Prochlorococcus marinus str. AS9601: one gene and its partner. The main gene of each other region encodes a partner of the protein of the gene in region 2 in a complex. Links are inferred from orthologs where the notes say so. Each region holds a gene or a part of one and is shown on either strand. Other genes may lie near its edges. The genes, in order: A9601_RS10400 and cdaA.

What was found.
Region 1: the proteins of cdaA (region 2) and A9601_RS10400 are in contact, whole or in part, in a crystal structure (PDB 7OJS), measured with the Bacillus subtilis proteins. The link is inferred for Prochlorococcus marinus str. AS9601 from one-to-one orthologs.

The regions. Positions count from the first base shown.
Region 1 is NC_008816.1:237,001-246,812, forward strand. Bases 6,952-9,812 are described here. They hold A9601_RS10400 (phosphoglucosamine mutase), read right to left. Parts: upstream 9,128-9,812; coding sequence 7,775-9,127; downstream 6,952-7,774. Other genes in these bases: A9601_RS10390 (DUF3177 family protein), read right to left, coding at 6,952-7,017; trmB (tRNA (guanosine(46)-N7)-methyltransferase TrmB), read left to right, coding at 7,138-7,767; A9601_RS10405 (thioredoxin domain-containing protein), read left to right, coding at 9,265-9,810. In the rest of the region: A9601_RS10350 (aspartate carbamoyltransferase catalytic subunit), read right to left, coding at 1-214; A9601_RS10355 (DNA-3-methyladenine glycosylase), read right to left, coding at 236-817; Asp-tRNA(Asn)/Glu-tRNA(Gln) amidotransferase subunit GatC, read left to right, coding at 985-1,278; A9601_RS10365 (fatty acid desaturase), read right to left, coding at 1,284-2,231; A9601_RS10375 (hypothetical protein), read left to right, coding at 2,626-3,075; ileS (isoleucine--tRNA ligase), read left to right, coding at 3,196-6,102; A9601_RS10385 (hypothetical protein), read right to left, coding at 6,099-6,434; more of A9601_RS10390, read right to left, coding at 6,394-6,951. UniProt on the Bacillus subtilis protein: Catalyzes the conversion of glucosamine-6-phosphate to glucosamine-1-phosphate. Glucosamine-1-phosphate is used for cell wall biosynthesis.
Region 2 is NC_008816.1:1,010,369-1,020,587, forward strand. What follows is about bases 2,949-5,790. They hold cdaA (diadenylate cyclase CdaA), read left to right. Parts: upstream 2,949-3,836; coding sequence 3,837-4,745; downstream 4,746-5,790. Other genes in these bases: lysA (diaminopimelate decarboxylase), read left to right, coding at 2,949-3,808; A9601_RS14810 (isoprenyl transferase), read left to right, coding at 4,749-5,552; bioB (biotin synthase BioB), read left to right, coding at 5,558-5,790. Outside these bases: A9601_RS14790 (ATP-dependent Clp protease ATP-binding subunit), read right to left, coding at 1-1,726; rimI (ribosomal protein S18-alanine N-acetyltransferase), read right to left, coding at 1,906-2,346; more of lysA, read left to right, coding at 2,435-2,948; more of bioB, read left to right, coding at 5,791-6,565; A9601_RS14820 (rhodanese-related sulfurtransferase), read left to right, coding at 6,562-7,494; A9601_RS14825 (hypothetical protein), read left to right, coding at 7,506-8,015; lipA (lipoyl synthase), read right to left, coding at 8,003-8,902; recombination mediator RecR, read right to left, coding at 8,906-9,505; photosystem II reaction center PsbP, read left to right, coding at 9,609-10,166; A9601_RS14845 (ABC transporter ATP-binding protein), read right to left, coding at 10,181-10,219. UniProt on the Bacillus subtilis protein: One of 3 paralogous diadenylate cyclases (DAC) in this bacteria, catalyzing the condensation of 2 ATP molecules into cyclic di-AMP (c-di-AMP). Upon expression in E.coli leads to c-di-AMP synthesis.

The DNA of each region.
Region 1 (9,812 bases), 770 kb from region 2 along the record:
AAAGTCTTTTTGCTGCAAGCTCAAAACTATTTTTTGTTCTTGTACTTGCTTCAAAAAATAAAGAAGTTACCAAAGTCCCTTGTAAAGCCGGTATCTTTTTTGTTCCTGCATTCTTTAGTGCATCAAATCTATTAGCTAATTCAAATACTGACTCATAATCTTTAATTGAAAAATTAGCTAGTGTGTGTATATGTTTATGAGGCCAAATTTGCATTACGTTTAAAAAGATAAATGATTATAGAAATTTAGGTGTTCTGTCACCTTTTAATCTTTTACTTACACTCCTACTATTTTTGAGATACCAACGCCATTTTATATTTTTTGCCTTTGATATGCCAATTCTCGTTGTTTGAATAAGATCTTTTTCTTCTAGAGTGGAGTCTCGTGGAGAAATCCATAAAGATTTGTTATCAAGAACTTCAAGTGAGTTAAATGAAATGTCTACACTGAATGTTTTAGTTACTAGGCCAGGTCCAGAAGCTAATCTTTCATTCTTGTTAGATATAAAAACTGATCTTATCAAAACACCACTTGCAAAATTTTCTCTATCAGTAACTATATTTAAACAATGATGAATGCCATAAGATTTGTAAATATAAAATGTGCCAGGTTTACCAAATAATGATTTGTTTGATTCAGTCATTTTGCGGTAGCCATGACAGGCCTCTTCTTCCTGTGAATAAGCTTCAGTTTCAACAATTATCCCTTTAACTTGATCTATCTCATTATTTTTTTTTATGAGGTAACAGCCTATTAAATCAGGAGCAACAAGTTTAGAGTGCCGATAAAAAAAATTTTTTGGAAATAATTCTTCTATTGTTCAATATCTATCTAATAACATATTTAGCTGAGAAAAATAATTAAGGCTAATAGTTGATATTGATTTTTAAAAAAAAGTGATTTTTTAAATTATTTGAAATTCAAAGGATATGTAAATAAGTTGCTCTTAATAACCTATTATTTAGTAAGAAAGATATTAAAAGTATGACAAAAATAACTAAAGAGGAAGTAAATAAAGTTGCTCATTTAGCGAGATTAGAACTTAACGAGAATGAAATTAATAATCATGCAGAACAATTAGAAAAGATATTGGATTATATAAGACAACTTGAAAAAATTGATACTGATGATGTGCCCTGTACAACTAGAGCTATAGAGGTTGTAAATGTATTTAGAAAAGACGAAAAGAAAAATTCTGATTGCAATGAAGAACTTTTAGAATTGGGTCCATCGAGAGAAGATAAATATTTTAAAGTACCAAAAATCCTTAATGAATGAGTAAGTTAGTTGCTTCCAATAAATGTTTTGTTTACTATCTTTAATAAAAATTTTTTTATTTTAAAGCTTGGATATAAATTTATGATTTTTCTAATTTTCCCTCTCTTTTTGCTATGACTCCTTACACCAATTAATAAATCATAAATAAAATTAAAAATGTCATCTTTGCTTTCGAATATCCCAACCCTTTGAGGGGAGCCTTTTTTATCCAATAAAGGCTTAGTTTTTTCATAAGCTATTTTGTATTCAAACCAAGGAATCGATGGCCAAAGATGATGAATGAGATGATAATTTTGTCCCATTATTAATAAATTCATAAATTTGCTTGGATAAACTCGAGAATTTATCCATTTATTTCTTGATCTAAATGGTCTATGGGGTAAATAATCAAAAAATATTCCTAAAGTGACCCCTACCATTAATGCTGGGCCGAACCATAAATTATAAATTAAATTCATAAAGTCAAATTTCAAACCTGCTAATATGATTGTTATGAATATTGATCTTTCAATTCCCCATTGTAGTAATTCATATCTTCGCCAGAGTTTTCTTTGAAAGAAAAATACCTCATGATAAAAAAATCTTGGAGCAATTAGCCAAATTGGACCAAAAGTACTGACAATATGATCTGGATCATTTTTGGGGTGATTTACGTGAATATGATGTTGTAAATGAACTCTAGTAAAAACTGGGAAGCTAAACCCTAACAGAATAGCTGAGCCATGCCCCATTGCTTGATTTATCCAAGGAACTGGATGAGCAGCTTTATGACAGGCATCATGAATTACAGTACCCTCAATATGTAAAGCTAAAAAAGCAGTGGCTACAAGTAAAGGCAAAGGCCAAACACCTCTATACCATTGCCATATGCTAAGAAAAGCGAGAAAATAACCGCCAAAAAATAAACCTAATGTTGGATTCCAAAAACTTGGCGGATCTACGTAATTTTTAATCTCTTTTTGCCAATTAAATGTTTTTGAAGAATTAGTATTTTTCGTTGTATTTTTACTGGTTAAGTTTGAAATCGTTTCTTTTATTCTTTAAATAATATAACTAATATTTTAAGATGATTGCATGCTCAAACATAAAAAATTTCTTTTAGGAGATTTTTAATTTAATTTTAATGTGTCAAATTAATCATCTTAAGAAAAAAAATTTTTAAAATAAACTTCTTTCAATTATTATTTTATTTGAGCGGTCGTGGCGGAATTGGTAGACGCGCGAGTTTTAGGTACTCGTATCTTCGGGTGTGGGAGTTCAAGTCTCCCCGACCGCACTTAAGGAAATTCTGATAGATAGTTTGTTTATTGATATCAACTCTTATAATTTAATCAAGAAGTTAATTTAATGAATAGTTTGATATTTTATTTAGGAATTTTTTATATAGTAATTGGAACCATTTTTTTAACTGTACCGATACTTTATCTTGAGCTCAGCAAACCGAGAGACCTAATAAAAGCTTTTTTAAATTTATTAGTAGGTTTTATATTAATAATTAAAAATAAAATAATAGAAGAATCCTTTTTTGCAATTTTCCTCTTATTAACAGTACTTGTTATTTTTTATCTAGTAGAGATTTTTTTATCTAGATGGTTCCAATTGACGGAAATCGAAAAGAAAAAATTAACTACATTTTTGGAATTTAAAAATAACTTTTCGAAAATCTTAGAAGCTATTAATCTGGGATTTGGTAGTTTTACGAAACTTTCAAATTTTTTTAATTTTGGCAGTAAAAATAAAAATACAACTCAAAAAAAGTGGGTAAGAAATGATAAAAATGATAATATAAAAGTCTGAAATCATATACACTGGTTACTTGAAACTTCTCGAAAAAACTAAAGGTCAATTAAGAAAGAATATAATGAATTAAATTTATTTAAATAATTCTTTTGATCACCAATATTTCCATATCGTCGTATGAAATCTCAAAATAGCAAAGAACAAAAATCAGACTTTTCTTATAAAGAAACTTTAAATTTACTTAAAACTGACTTCTCAATGCGAGCAAACTCAGTTGTAAGAGAACCTGAGATTCAGAATTTTTGGGCTAAAAATAATATTGATTTCAAATTAGGGTCAAATAATTCAGGAGAAATATTTACATTACATGATGGCCCCCCTTATGCAAATGGAGCTCTTCATATGGGTCATGCCCTTAATAAAGTGTTAAAAGACATAATAAATAAGTATAAAACTTTAAGAGGATTTAGGGTGCATTACGTACCTGGTTGGGACTGTCATGGATTACCTATTGAATTAAAAGTTCTTCAGAATTTAAAATCTGATGAAAGAAAAAATCTTGACACTTTAAATCTAAGAAAAAAAGCAACAGATTATGCTCATATCCAAATTAATAATCAAATGGAGGGTTTCAAAAGGTGGGGCATATGGGGAGATTGGGATAACCCTTACTTAACCCTCAAGAAAAGTTATGAATCTGCTCAGATTGGAGTATTTGGGAAGATGTTTTTAAATGGCTATATATATCGAGGTCTTAAACCTGTGCATTGGAGCCCAAGTTCGAGGACTGCACTTGCAGAAGCAGAATTAGAATATCCTGATGAACATTATTCAAAAAGTATTTATATTTCTTTAAAAATAACAAAAATATCTGAGGAAATTTTATTAAATTTTGTCCAAGAAAATCTTAATATTAAAAGAGAATTTTTTGAAAATAATTCTTTCATAACTATTTGGACTACTACTCCTTGGACTATACCTGCAAATGAAGCAGTTGCAGTAAATCCAAAAATAAAGTATGTTTTTGCTATCGATGAAGAGAAACGAATTTACCTTTTTGCAAAAGATTTATCTACTGAAATAAGTAATAAATTTAATAAAGATTTAAAGGTGCTTTTAGAGGTTAAGGGCTCTCAATTAGAAAATATTGAATATCAACATCCTTCTAAAAATAAAAATTGCAGAATTGTAATTGGTGGAGATTATATTACTACAGAATCAGGTACTGGAATTGTTCATACCGCCCCTGGTCATGGAGTAGATGATTTTAATGTGGGTCAAAAATATGATTTACCCATAACATGTGTTGTTGATGAAAAAGGTAATTTAAATGAATATTCTGGTCAATTCCAAGGATCAAATGTTCTTAAAGATGCAAATGATTTAATTATTGAATATCTAAAGGGTAATAATTTGCTTCTATTACAAGAAAATTATAAGCATAGATATCCGTATGATTGGAGAACTAAAAAACCAACTATTTTTAGGGCAACAGAACAATGGTTTGCATCTGTAAATGGCTTTAGATCATCCGCATTACAGGCAATCGAAGATGTTGAATGGATGCCAGCAACTGGAAAGAAAAGAATTTATTCTATGGTTGTTGGTAGAGGAGATTGGTGTATTTCAAGACAAAGGTCATGGGGAGTCCCAATTCCAGTTTTTTATAAAAAAAATGGTAATGATATTCTTCTTAACAGCGAGATAATTAATCATATTCAAGAACTTTTTAGCGAACATGGAGCAGATATTTGGTGGGATTGGGATGTTAAGAATCTATTGCCAGAAAAATATGCAAGAGAATCGGATCTATGGAAAAAAGGAACAGATACAATGGATGTCTGGTTCGATTCAGGATCTAGCTGGGCCGCAGTATGTGAACTAAGAAGTGAATTAAAGTATCCAGCCGATCTTTATTTAGAGGGATCAGATCAACATCGAGGATGGTTTCAGTCTTCTTTGCTAACATCTGTAGCAGTCAATAATAAACCTCCATATAAAAAAGTTTTAACGCACGGTTTTGCACTTGATGAAAACGGAAGAAAAATGAGTAAATCTTTAGGGAATGTTGTTGATCCAAATATAATTATTAATGGAGGTAACAATAAAAAAACTGAACCTGCTTACGGCGCTGATGTTTTAAGGCTATGGGTAAGCTCTGTAGATTATTCAGTTGATGTTCCAATTGGTTCAAATATACTCAAGCAACTTGCAGACGTTTATAGAAAAGTTCGAAATACTGCAAGATATCTTCTAGGTAATATTCATGATTATGATCCAAATATTGATAGTTATGAAATTGATCAGTTACCTCTCCTAGATCAATGGATGTTAGGCAGGTTAGTTGAGGTTACAGATCAAATATCAAATGCTTATGAAAATTATGAATTTTCAAAATTTTTTCAAATCTTACAAAGTTTTTGTGTTGTTGATCTATCAAATTTTTATTTGGATATTGCGAAGGATAGGTTATATGTAAGTTCTAAATCACAATTTAGAAGAAGATCATGCCAGTTTGTTATGTCAAAAGTTGTTGAAAATTTAGCCGTACTTATTTCTCCAGTGCTTTGTCATATGGCTGAGGATATTTGGCAAAATATTCCATATTTAACTAAAGAAAAATCAGTATTTCAAAGGGGATGGCCAATATTTGCACAGTCATGGAAAAATCAAATTCTTAATGAGCATATTGCAAATTTAAGAAATTTGAGAGTTGAAATTAATAAAGCTATAGAAGGATGTAGGAACAAACAAATAATTGGAGCAGCTTTAGAAACTGAAGTTAATTATTTGCCTGAAGATAAAGTTGTAAAAGATTCACTAATTTGGCTACAGGAATTTGGCAGTCAAGATGTAGATTTATTTAGGGATTGGCTTATAGTGTCAAACTTTCAAGTGGTATCCGATTTGGTAGAGAATTCTCTAATTATAGATAATAATGCACTTGGTAAGATTCAGATAATAAAAGCACAGGGACAAAAATGTGATAGATGTTGGCATTATCAAAAAGAAACTTTTAATGGAATTCAAAATACAAAATTATGTAAAAGATGTTCAAATATTATTAATCTTGAATTTACTTAAATCCAGTTTTTTTTATTTAGAAAGAAAACTGAGTTTTGATTTTCTCTTATAAAATTATCTTCGGTTTCTAATAAGGGTGCTTTATAAAGTTTAAATTTGGTGATTACATATTGAGATTCTATAACTTTCTTTTCTAAATCTATTTCAATTGGATGAGTTGTAGAGCTGCTAAAACCTTTGAAAATTATTATTTCTAATTGTTCTTTGTGATTTTCTTTTAGAATAAAACCTTCTAGTTTAATTATCCTATTAGGTATCTCGGAACTTATTTTTTCAAGATTATTTATTAAATCAATTTCTGCCATTTTGAGAGAAGCAAGAGTTTCTTCCATTTTTAGGTAATTTGATTATTGACCATTGAATAAGGCCTAAAGCATAAATTAATAATGAAATTAATCCTAAAAATTTCGCTATCGGCTGAGTAAAGTTGGCTCCGAAGAAAAAGTTGAATAAATTTTTTATAAAAATATATAAATTTGAAGAAGGCTGAAGCCATATTGCACATGCATCTGAATTAATAAAAGAAAAGCAGTTAAAGTTTAGTAAGCTCTGAATTAGAAAATTGAGAGATATAAAAGTTACCGTCCATCTCCATATTTTTGTCGTTGTTGTAAGAGAGTAAGAAAAATCATATTCTCTTAATTCATCATTAATATCCTTCCAAAACCAAACTGAAACTGTGATTAATAATGTTGAAATATTTGTTATCACAAGAGCATTATTATACTTACCAATTAAAAGTAGAAGGCTTATAAAAAATAAAAGGGATATTTTCCAATACATTGATAGAAGTTTAATAACTGCTTTATTTCTTTTTTTAATTGACCAGAGGGATAGAGTTGTAGGTATACCAATAAGGAAAACTATTGAAAGTTGAAAGGATAGCCAAATAGAAAGTTGATTAAAAACGTTCAAAACTTTTTTTTTAAATACATAATAATTAAACATCAAACTGTTACTTTTGAACTCACTATTGTCATAGTTATGAATATTATGCATCCTTATATTATTGCCTAAAAATATATTAATAATCGTATGAGACAGCATGTTAATCCGCTTAGTATTAATTTCAATCAAATTGAGAGAATACCATCTTTGGGTGAAATGTTTGGTGATTCTAAATTAAATCTTCATTTGGATATAGGCTGTGCTGCTGGAGAGTTTTTATTCGATTTAGCTTTAGTAAATACTAGTTGGAATTATTTAGGAATCGAAATCCGTGAGAAATTAGTCAAAAATGCTAAATTAAAAGTACTTGAAAGTGAAATCAAAAATTTATATTTTTTATTTGGTAATGCTAATAATATTTTGAATGATGTCCAAAGTGAATTGATTATTAAAAATTTAAAAAGTATTTCTTTTTATTTTCCTGATCCATGGTTTAAAAAGAGACATTATAAAAGGCGTGTCATTCAGCCAGAATTTATTAATATTCTCTCTAATTTATTGCAAAAAGGTACCTTAATTTTTATAAAAACAGATGTAAAGGATTTATTTGATTATATGGATTACACTATTTCTAATAATTTTTATTTTAAAACGATAGATAAAAAAGATTTTAATTATTCTGAAAGTTTTAATCCAAATAAAGTGAAAACTAATCGGGAAAAGTATGTGATTAATAATCAACTTGATATTTTTGAAAGGATTTATATAAAAATTTGATTCATTTTTAATTTATTATTTTATTAATTTCTAAACTGAGTTTGTTTGTTATTTCGCTTGATAAAGAATTAACTTTCTTATGACTTTTGGCCTCAACAAGAACTCTAATTAAGGGTTCTGTGCCACTAGGCCTTATATAAACTCTACAATTATGGGAATATAATGCTTGAAAATTTTCTATTGTTTTATCAATTAAGATTTTGGCTTTTAGACTTAATTTATTAATATTAAAATTTAATTTGATATTGGTTAGTTTCTGAGGAAAAGGTTCGAAACTACTTTTAAGCCAATCATTTAAATTAATATTTTTCTTTTTACAATATTTAGAAATTTGAAGTGCAGTCAATATCCCATCTCCAGAAAAATTATTAATTTTCGAAAGTATATGACCTGACTGCTCACCTCCTAAAACAGCTCTTTTTTCTTTAATTGCCTCATGCACATATTTATCTCCTACATCAGTTCTATATAAAACTCCTCCAATTTTCTTCCATGCCTTTTCAAAACCTAAGTTTGCCATTTGCGTTGATATTAGTAAATTATTTGTGAGAATTTTTTGTTCCATAAGTTCTCTCCCCCAAAGAAAGAGAATGTGATCTCCATCCAATACATTGCCTTTTGAATCTATTCCAATTACTCTATCGGCATCTTCGTCGAAGCTAAAACCCATATCTGCAGGACTCTCTTTTAATGCTTTTTTTAATGGTGCTAGGTTAGTAGAACCACAATTCATATTAATTTTAGACCCATTTTTTGAATTATTGATAACTCTTACATCAGCACCAAGAGACTGAAAAATTTCTTTTGCGCAGGTTGTTGCTGATCCATAGCATGTGTCTAATATTATTTTTAAGCCACTAAGGTTTTCCCCATCCATTGCTTGGACTAAACTTTTAATATAAATATCCATAAGATTTTTATTTGTATTTAGGGGGATCACTTTTGTAGGAACTGATATATTTTGATTTGTTTCTTCAATTAATTTTTGAATTTTATTTTCAAAATATCTGGTAATTTTTTGACCATTATGATCAAAAATTTTTATGCCATTATATTCTGGCGGATTATGACTTGCAGATATCATGATCCCGCTACTTAGATTCTCTTTTTTGATCAAAAAAGGTATTGCTGGGGTAGGGCAGATTCCTAGATTTATAAATTTTTTGCCACTTTCATTTATTCCTTGTGTTATTGCCTGAAGAAGAATATCTCCACTAATTCGCGTATCTCTCCCTATTAATATTGGACTTTTCTTCTTTAAAGTCGAACCTAGAGCATACCCTACTTTGTAAGCTAGAGAATAAGTTAACTCTTCATTAAATCTGCCTCTTATTCCATCTGTTCCAAAGATTGATTGCATAATTAGATTTCAGGAATCAAAGAAATTTTGATAATTATTCAGTTCTTATTTTATCAGTAGATTAAAAGCTGGTAGATTTCAATTCTCTTTATTTGTTGAACTTATTTAAGATGTTCTTAGTTAGTAATACTTGAATAGTGCAATCTGAGAGTCAAGACCAAATTTTAAAGTCAAATTTAAAAATAATATTTATTTTGATTATATCTATTGTTATGATTTCATTGCTTTTGTTTAAAAATTTCTTTTTTAGATCAACTTATCTTTTAAAGAGTTTTGGAGAATTATCCGTTGACCCTGAAATAGCTTTTGTAAATAATAAGCCTACATTTCTGGAATTTTATGCTGAGTGGTGTGAAGTTTGCAAAGAAACGGCTCCACAAGTTTCTGCTTTTAAAGATGAATATGAAAAAGATATTAATTTTGTTTTTTTAAATGTTGATAATCAAAAATGGGGTAATTACATTCAGAAGTTTGCCGTCAACGGGATTCCTCAAGTTAATCTTTTTGATAAAAAGGGTAATCTAATTTCTACTTTTATTGGTAAACAAGACGAAATAAAAATAAGAGAATCTATTAATAATTTAAAAAAAGGAGAGAAACCCTTTGAGGAGATTATTAATTCTGAATTTTCAATCATTCAAGAAAATAAAAATAATGAGGTTAGTCCTCGTAGTCATGGATAATT
Region 2 (10,219 bases):
ATGATTTAGTTAATTCAGTTTTACCTACACCAGTAGGGCCAGAAAAGATAAAACTTGCAATGGGTCTATTAGGATTTTTTAGACCAACTCTTGCTCTTCTTATAGCTCTAGAAACAGCCTTTACAGCTTCATCCTGTCCAATTAACCTTTGGTGAAGTGTTTCCTCCATATTAAGAAGTTTTACTGATTCGGTTTCTGTTAATTTTTGAACAGGAACGCCTGTCCATGAAGCTACAATATGTGCTACATCCTCTTCACTAACAAGGGGACTTTGATAGAGTTTTGAATCACTTTCAACAGACTTATTATCATCATTAAATTGATCTTCCTCTGCAGATTCTTTTTTATTTTCCAATACCTCTTTAATTTTTGCAGACAATTCAATCTCTTTTTCACGTAATTGGCCAGCTTGATCAAAATTTTGATCTCTTACAGATTCTTCCTTCTGTTTTTGAACTTGTCTTAGTTCTTTATCTATTTGTTTTGCTTCAGGCGGGAGTTTAGAATTTATTAGACGAACTCTACTTCCAGCCTCGTCGATGAGGTCTATAGCCTTATCAGGTAAATACCTATCAGATATGTAACGATCCCCTAAATGAGCTGCTGCTTCTAGCGCATCATCAGTAATTTTTAGACGATGATGTTGCTCGTAACGCTCTCTGAGGCCTTTTAATATCTCTATTGTATCTTCAATAGATGGCTCCCCTACCATTACAGGCTGGAATCGTCTTTCCAGAGCGGCGTCTCTTTCGATATGTTTTCTATATTCATCGAGAGTTGTTGCTCCAATACATTGAAGTTCTCCTCTAGCTAGTGCTGGCTTCAGAATATTTGCTGCGTCTATAGCTCCTTCAGCAGCTCCAGCACCAATTAAAGTATGCACCTCATCAATGACGAGTATGACATTACCTGCTGATTTAATTTCTTCCATTATTTTTTTTAACCTTTCTTCAAATTCACCTCTATATTTTGTTCCTGCGACTAATAATCCTATATCAAGTGTCAAAACTCTTTTGTCTTCAAGAATGTCTGGAATATCGCCTGTTTGTATTCTTTGAGCTAAACCTTCTGCGATAGCTGTTTTACCTACACCTGGCTCCCCTATAAGAACAGGATTATTTTTGGTCCTCCTACCTAATATTTGAACGACACGATCTATTTCTGAATAACGGCCAACGACAGGATCTAATTTTGATTCACTAGCTAGTTTTGTTAGGTTTGTACCAAATTCATCAAGAGTAGCAGTTTTCTGGTTACTCTTAGTTGTACTAGTTCCTGAACCAACTTCGGCTGTTTCGCCTAGCATCCTGATGACTTGAGTTCTTACTTTGGTAAGGTCAATATTAAGATTTTCCAAAACTCTTGCAGCTACTCCCTCGCCTTCTCTTATTAAACCTAATAATAAATGTTCTGTTCCTATGTAATTGTGACCTAGTTGGCGAGCCTCTTCGAGAGATAATTCTAAAACTCTCTTAGCCCTAGGGGTAAAAGGTATTTCTACAGCTACAAATCCTGACCCTCTCCCTATTATCTTCTCTACTTCTATCCTTGAATCTTTTAAATTGACTCCAAGTGATTTAAGTACTTTCGCTGCAACCCCAGTTCCTTCTCCAATTAATCCCAAAAGAATTTGTTCAGTTCCAACGAAATTATGACCAAGTCTTCTAGCTTCCTCTTGAGCAAGCATAATGACTTTTATAGCTTTTTCAGTAAATCTTTCAAACATTAGAAGATTAAATTCCTACTAATAACCTACCAGTAATCTGTTTATTTTGTGTTCAGAATGAGCTTTTGTGAATACCCAAAAATATGATTTATTGAATCAAATTGAACTTTTTTAGTGATATAACAAGAAAATATAGTAATTTCAAGCATTCTGGTTATCCGAACAATTAAATTTTTACATTATTTTGTTGTTAATTTTTTTTCTTTTAAAAGAGCATGTGAACCATCTTTATAATAATTTTTTCTTATTCCTACGGTATAAAAATCAAAGCGACTATAAAATCTTTCAGCACTAACATTACTCTGAGAAACTTCCAATAGTAATTTCTTTAGATTTAATTTCTCACATTTTTTTATTAGATAGATCATGAGGTAAGATCCAAAGCCTTTTTCCCTAAATTTTTGATTTACAACAAAATAATTTATTTGAGCTTCATCAAGAACAACTTGAAAAACACAAATACCAATGACTAAATTTTTAATTAATAACCCAAATATTTTTGTACCATCTTTTTTAAATTCGTTTGCCCATTGTTTTTTGCTCCATAGCGAAATCGTATTTCTATCTAATTCACAACATAATTCGATATCTTTCTCATTTATTTGTTTAATAGATATCATTTTATTATGTATTTATATTTATAAAGTTCAAATCTAGAGTCATTATAAAATATGGCTGTTTTGGCAAAACTTTATTTAAAGTTCTCTTATGGATGAAAAAGAATCTTTTTTAAAACAGAAAATTGACTTGGAAAGTCCCAATAAAAATATAGTGCCCATTACTACCTCAATTGGAGGAGATGGGAAATTGTCAGTTGGTGGATGTTCAATTGAAGAATTAGTTAAAAAATATGATTCTCCTCTCTATATTTTGGATGAAACCACATTGAGAATGTCTTGTAGAGCTTATAAAAAAGCATTAGAAAAATACTATCCAGGAGAAACACTCCCGATATATGCATCCAAGGCTAATAGCTCTATATTTATGAGTAACCTTGTTTCCTCAGAAGGTTTAGGACTTGATGCAGTTTCGGAGGGGGAATTATTAACTGCCCTAAAGGGTGGGGTGCCAAATGAAAAAATTGTTTTTCATGGGAACAATAAATCTGACAAAGAAATAGATTTCGCGATTAAAAATAACATAAAAATAATTGTAGATAATGACTATGACTTAAAAAGATTAGAGGAAGTATCAAACTCATTAAATCATGACTTAGAAATAATGATTCGCTTTACTCCTGGAATAGAATGCCATACACATGAATACATAAGAACAGGTTCATTTGATAGCAAATTTGGTTTTGGAATCGAATATCTGAATAATTTATTTGCCAACATAAGCGACACTAAACATTTAAAGTTAAGAGGAATACATGCTCATATTGGTTCCCAAATTTTTGAACTAGAACCTCATAAGGATCTAGGCGAAATAATGGTAAAGGTTATTTTGGACGCCAAGAAATTTGGCCACAATATTAAGGAACTTAATGTTGGTGGAGGATTAGGCATTAAATATACAAAAAATGACGATCCACCTTCTATTGATGAATGGGTAAAAACAATTTCCACCTCTGTAGTTGAAGCTTGTAAAAAACACAATTTAGATTTACCTAAGTTAATGTGTGAACCTGGAAGATCCATCGTATCTACAGCAGGCATAACAATTTACAAAATTGGGGCTTTCAAAGAAATTCCTGGAATCAGAACCTATTTGTCTGTTGATGGTGGGATGAGTGATAATCCAAGGCCCATAACATATCAATCAAATTATTCTGCATGTTTGGTAAAAAACCCCTTAAACATTAATTCAAAAAATAAATATACTATTGCTGGAAAACATTGCGAATCAGGAGATGTATTGTTGAAGGAGATAGAGCTAGCAAATTGTAAAACAGGAGATCTTATATGTGTTTTTGGTACTGGTGCATATAATGTTTCAATGAGTTCTAACTACAACAGAATTCCAAGGCCCGCAGCTCTTTTAGTTTGTGATGGAGAAGCAGAGATTATTCAAAAAAGAGAAAGTCCATTTGATCTTTTAAGATATGATGTTTTGCCTGATCGCTTTATTAAACAAAATTAGGTACATTTAAATTAATGTTGTTTTTAGTGTGAATTTCTGGGGAATTATAAATTTAAAGCTTTTATTAGATGTCTTATTTGCTGTTGGTTTCGGACTTTTATTATTCTCTAGAGTAAAAGAACAAAGGACATTGTGGCTTCTAAGGGGATATTTGTTTTTAGTTTCATCTGCATGGTTTATTCAAAGATATGCATACTTACCACTAACATCAAAATTAATTGATGCCGTAGTTCTAGCATGCTCTCTCTCATTAGCGATCCTTTGGCAAGGAGAGTTAAGAAGATTAATGGAACTTTTAGGCACTGGGAGGCTTGCCGTATTACTCGGAAATCCACAAAAGGAATTTAGAGCAACTTCAACTACTATTACTCAATTAGTTGATACTGCAGGTAAACTCTCTCAAAATAGAAGGGGAGCTTTAATTGTTGTAGATTTGGGGAGTGACTTAAGACCAGAAGATTTTTTATATTCAGGCACTAATATTGAGGCACAATTATCAACTGACCTTTTAATAAATCTATTTGCAACAGATACACCCTTACATGATGGAGCTGTTCTTGTGAAAGGGAATAAAATAATATCTGCCGGGGTAATACTCCCTTTATCTAGACAAGGAATAAGTAGATACGGGACAAGACATCTTGCTGCACTAGGAATTACGGAAAGATTTGACAGATGTATTTGTATTGTTGTCTCTGAAGAGACAGGTACATTATCACTAGCAAACCAAGGGAAACTAGAAAGACCAATTACCAGTAGCAGGTTACAAGAACTTCTTGTAAATTTGATTGGTAATCAAAACACAATTGGAACGAATAAATCAACTTTAGGTAAAAACTCTTTATCCCAAAATACAAAATCAAGTGATAATATTATCAATGATTCTAATGAGAAAGAGAAGGAAAAGCCAGCAATTTTTTTTAACAAAAATGATTAAATTATGAGTTTAGGAAAAATAATTGACGCGAAAAATAATAACTTATCCATGAAAATAGATAAGCAAAAAGTTCCAGAACATGTTGCAATAATAATGGACGGCAATGGTAGATGGGCAACAAAAAAAGGGTTCCCTCGCACATATGGGCATAAAAAAGGCGTTAGTGTTTTAAAGGAGATTCTCAAAGCATCAAAAAAATTAGGATGTAAAGTACTAACTGTTTACGCTTTTTCAACAGAGAATTGGACAAGACCAACAAAAGAAGTTGACTTCCTCATTAATCTTTTTATCGAAGTTTTGAGAAATGAAATTAGAGAGATACATGAAGAATCAACAAAAATAAAATTCATTGGAGATATAACCCCTTTCCCAGAAAATCTAAAAAAAATAATATCTAATTCAGAATCTCTAACTAAAAACAACAATAAATTTTTATTGAATGTTTGTGTTAACTACGGTGGTAGACAAGAAATAGTAAAAGTTGCAAAAGAATTAGCATTAAAATCTTCTTCTGGCGAAATAAAACCAAGTGAGGTTAATGAAGAATTATTTAATTCAGAGCTATTAACTCGAGGAATTAAAGATCCAGAATTACTAATAAGAACCAGTGGAGAAAAAAGGATAAGTAATTTTCTTTTATGGCAATTAGCTTATTCAGAAATTTATATATCTGACGTAATGTGGCCTGACTTCAATGAGTTTGAATTTCTAAAAGCAATCATTGATTACCAATCGAGGAATAGACGTTTCGGAGGTATAGAATCATTACCAAATGAATCTTTTGAAGATTCTCATTATACTCTCTAAAAATTATGATAAATTCGAATAATCAGGTCTTAAGTGAAATTAGGTTCGATTGGAATAAAAAGGAGATATTAGAAATTCTTAATATGCCTCTGATCGATTTAATGTGGGAATCACAAATCGTTCACAGGAAATTCAACAGCTATAACATTCAATTAGCATCATTGTTCAGCGTAAAAACTGGTGGATGTGAGGAAAATTGTTCATATTGTAGCCAATCAATTTATAGTGCTAGCGAAATAAAAAGTCATCCACAATTTCAAGTTGAAGAGGTTTTAGCAAGAGCTAAAATAGCAAAAAATGAGGGTGCAGATAGGTTTTGTATGGGTTGGGCATGGAGAGAAATTAGAGATGGAAAATCTTTTAATGCAATGTTAGAGATGGTTAGCGGTGTAAGAGATTTAGGAATGGAAGCATGCGTTACTGCTGGGATGCTTACAGAAGAACAAGCTTCCCGACTGGCTGATGCAGGTTTAACAGCGTACAACCACAATCTTGATACTAGCCCTGAGCATTATAAAAATATTATTACGACAAGAACTTATCAAGACAGACTAGATACTATCAAAAGAGTGAGAAATGCAGGAATAAATGTTTGTTGTGGAGGAATAATAGGCTTGGGTGAGACTAATGGCGATAGAGCATCTCTTTTGGAAGTGCTTTCAAACATGAATCCACACCCTGAAAGTGTTCCAATAAATTCATTAGTAGCTATTGAAGGTACTGGTTTAGAAGATAATCAAGAAATTGATTCTATTGAGATGATAAGGATGATAGCTACAGCCAGAATTCTTATGCCTAAAAGTAAAATAAGATTAAGTGCAGGAAGAGAAAAGCTCTCAAAAGAAGCCCAAATCTTATGTTTTCAATGCGGTGCAAATTCCATTTTTTACGGAGATGAGTTACTCACTACTTCAAATCCATCTTTTCAGTCAGACAGAAAACTTCTCAAAGAGGTTGGAGTATCATTTAACAAAGATTTTGAAACTTGTGAAAAAACATTATCTTCTTTATGAAAGGCAAAAATTATAAAATTACTTCTCTATACTCTTTCTTCCCATTTCAAGAAAACTTAATTTTTGATCTCAAAAATAAATTATTAGAAATCGAAAATGAAAACGATCTTTCAGGTTTGTTAATTTTTGCAAGTGAAGGCATTAATGGAACTATTTGTGCTGAGAAAAATGTAATTGATATTGTTATCAATTTAATTAAAGAATATACAGATAGTAGAAATTTGAATATCAAGGTAAACTTTTCAAAAAAGAAAGTCTTCAAAAAATTAAAAATAAAAATCAAGAAAGAAATAGTTACCATGGGTGTCCCTGAAATAAACCCTTCAGAAAATAATGGGACCTATATTGATTCAGCTGGTTGGAATAAATTAATTAAAAATCAAAATACAATAGTTATTGATACTAGAAATCATTATGAGATTTCTGTAGGAACATTTCAGAATTCTATAAACCCAAATACAAGGAACTTTAGCGAATTCCCCAAGTGGGTAGATGATCATTTAAATACTCATTTAGAAAATAAAGATTCTACAAATATAGCAATGTTTTGTACCGGAGGAATAAGATGTGAAAAAGCTACTAGTTTGCTGAAAAAGAAAGGTTATAAAAATATTTATCACCTAAAAGGCGGTATCCTTCAATACCTTGATGATATACCAAAAAAAGAAAATTTATTTGAAGGGGAATGTTATGTTTTTGATAAAAGAGTTGCTTTAGATCAAGAATTAGAAAAAGGCTCTTATTCGATTTGTCATGCATGTGGAATGCCAATTTCAATTCAAGATCAAAAAAGAAAAGAATACAGAAAGGGTATCCAATGTCATTTCTGCATAGATCAATTCAGTGATAATGATAGGAAAAGGTTTGAAGAAAGACAAAAACAAATAGATAGATTAAAAGTGGAAAATAATAAAATCAATAAGGACTAATTTTCAAAATCATGAAAGTTGAAGAATTAGAAAAATTAGCAGGTACCATTGGATTAATAATTAAAATTCAAGCTAGAGAAACACTTGGATTATGTTTTTTTAGAATCGTTATAGCAGAACAGAAAGATAACATCATTAAGATTTGGGCCGAAATGAAAGGTTGGACTTATTTAAATAAACAAGGTATTCAGCTTGATACATTAAGAATCCTTAGTAAAGCTCCTGCTTTTGTTTCGGAATTAATATGGGCAACAACTATGGCTTGGGCAATTGAAAAAAAATCAAGCAACAAAGCACGACTTTTAGCTATTTTTGATAGTGAAGGATATAGTAAAAAACTTGTAAGATATTTCAAGTTAATAGGCTTCAAAATTGTTAAAGAAGTTGGTAATAGCCCAGTAGATCTTTTATTAAGATTGGTTTGGGGTGGTGCGGGTACACTTATGAACGGGGAATGTACTTCCATATTGAAAAAACTTGAAAAGAAACTTTTTTTAATTGAGGGAAGTCAACCCGCATGATAACTACTTCTAACTAAGGGCCCAGAAGATACTTTCTTGAATCCTAATTCCTTGGAAAAGCGATATAAATATTCGAACTCTGATGGATCCCAATATTTCTTAACTGCCAAATGATTGAATGAGGGCCTTAAATATTGGCCAATTGTAATTTGATCACAATCTATTTTTTTAAGATCATAAATTGTATTTTTTATTTCATCCAAGGTTTCACCAAGACCTAACATGATGCCTGATTTAGTTTGAATATGAGGGGCAATGTCTTTTGACTTTTTTAATAAGCTAAGGGATTTTTTGTAATTTGCACCTCTCCTAACTTCTTTTTGCAATCTTTCAACAGTTTCAAGATTATGATTAAAGCATGTTGGATTTTTTTCTAAGATCATTTTTAATCTCTCAGTCTGAAGGTTGTTAGTTTCATCAAAATTTTTGCCCCCACCCCATAAATCAGGAGTTAAAACCTCTATTTTAATTGTTGAATCAATTTTTCTAATCTCATCAATTGTAGATATAAATAAATTTGCACCATGATCAGGGAGATCATCTCTAGCTACAGATGTCAAAACAACATATTTCAAATTTAGTACTTTTACTGCTTCAGCGACTTGAGTGCATTCATCAATATTAATAGAACTAGGTCTACCTTTATTTACCTGACAAAAAGCACAAGAACGAGAGCATATCGATCCACCCAGTAAGAAGGTGGCTGTTCCTGAGGCATAACATTCTGCTCTATTTGGACATCTTGCTTCTTCACAAATAGTGTGAATATTTGATTTTTTGATGAGTGTTTGTATTTTTTCTAACTCTGATGATTTACTAATGGGAAATTTTATCCAAGAGGGAAGCCTTAAGATTTTTTCTTTCTTGATAAGATTATTGTTTCTCATTATCTAATTTAATTTTGTTCTTCCCTCTAAGGCTCTCGCAAGTGTAACTTCATCCACATATTCAAGTTCACTCCCCATTGGGAGCCCATATGCAATCCTCGTAACTTTAGTAAAAGGTGATAACAATTTTCCAATATAAAGACTTGTTGTGTCTCCCTCAACGCTGGGAGTTAATGCCAATATGATCTCATCTATTTCAGACTTACTAACTCGTTCTACTAAGCTCCTTATTTCTAAGAGTTCAGGGCCAACAGAATCCATTGGAGATATTAAACCACCAATAACATGGTATACACCTTTAAATTCTCGAGCACGTTCCAAAGCAAGTAAATCTTTAGTTTCCGATACTACACAGATTAGTTTTTGATTTCTTTCAGTATTTCTACAAATTTCACATTCATCTTCTGAAGTCAAATTGAAGCATTTTTTACAACGGCCAACATTATTATGAGCTTCTAAAAGAGCCTTTGAAAAATCCCTTATTGTACTTTCAGGTTGTTTTAAAATAAACAGGGCTAATCGTTGCGCTGTTCTTGGACCAATCCCTGGGAATTTCTCAAAATGACCGATTAATTTTGAAAGTGGTTTGGTATAAGTAATCAAAATTAAACTATTTCTAGAGATAATTTAGACGCAAAATTCCGAATTGCCATAATTGTTTGCTTTTAATGTCTTATTATGTTTTTAGTTAGTAATTTCAAACAAAATGAAAAATATTAAATTTAACCCTTTCAAATATTTATTCTTGGTTTTTTTGTGCTTAACACTGAGTGCTTGTAGTGGCGGACTAAATGCGGGATTAGAAGCTTATCAAAGTCCAGATGGTAGATATGCCTTTTTGTATCCAACAGGATGGACAAGAGTAAAAGTCGATGGAGGACCTGAAATTATTTATCATGATTTAATAAATAGTAATGAGACCTTAAGTTTAGTTATTTCTGATGTCAATAAAGAGGTTCAATTAGAGCAATTAGGAAGCCCAAGTGAAGTAGGTCAAACATTAATTGATAAAGTCATTGCTCCCGAAGGTTCAGGTAGAAAGGTAAAACTTATAAATGCCAATAAGAGGGAGGCATCCAATCATATTTTCTATGATTTAGAGTATGAATTAAATTTAAATGAACAGGCAAGACATGAATTAGCTACTGTGGTAATTGATCGAGGAACACTTTACACTTTCGCCGTAGGAACAAATGAAGAAAGGTGGAATAAAGTTGACGGTATGTTTAATAACGTAATTGAATCATTTAACTTCTTAATATAGTTTTGAAATTCATACTAGATTCCTACTTGAACATTCCACAAATCAGCATATAT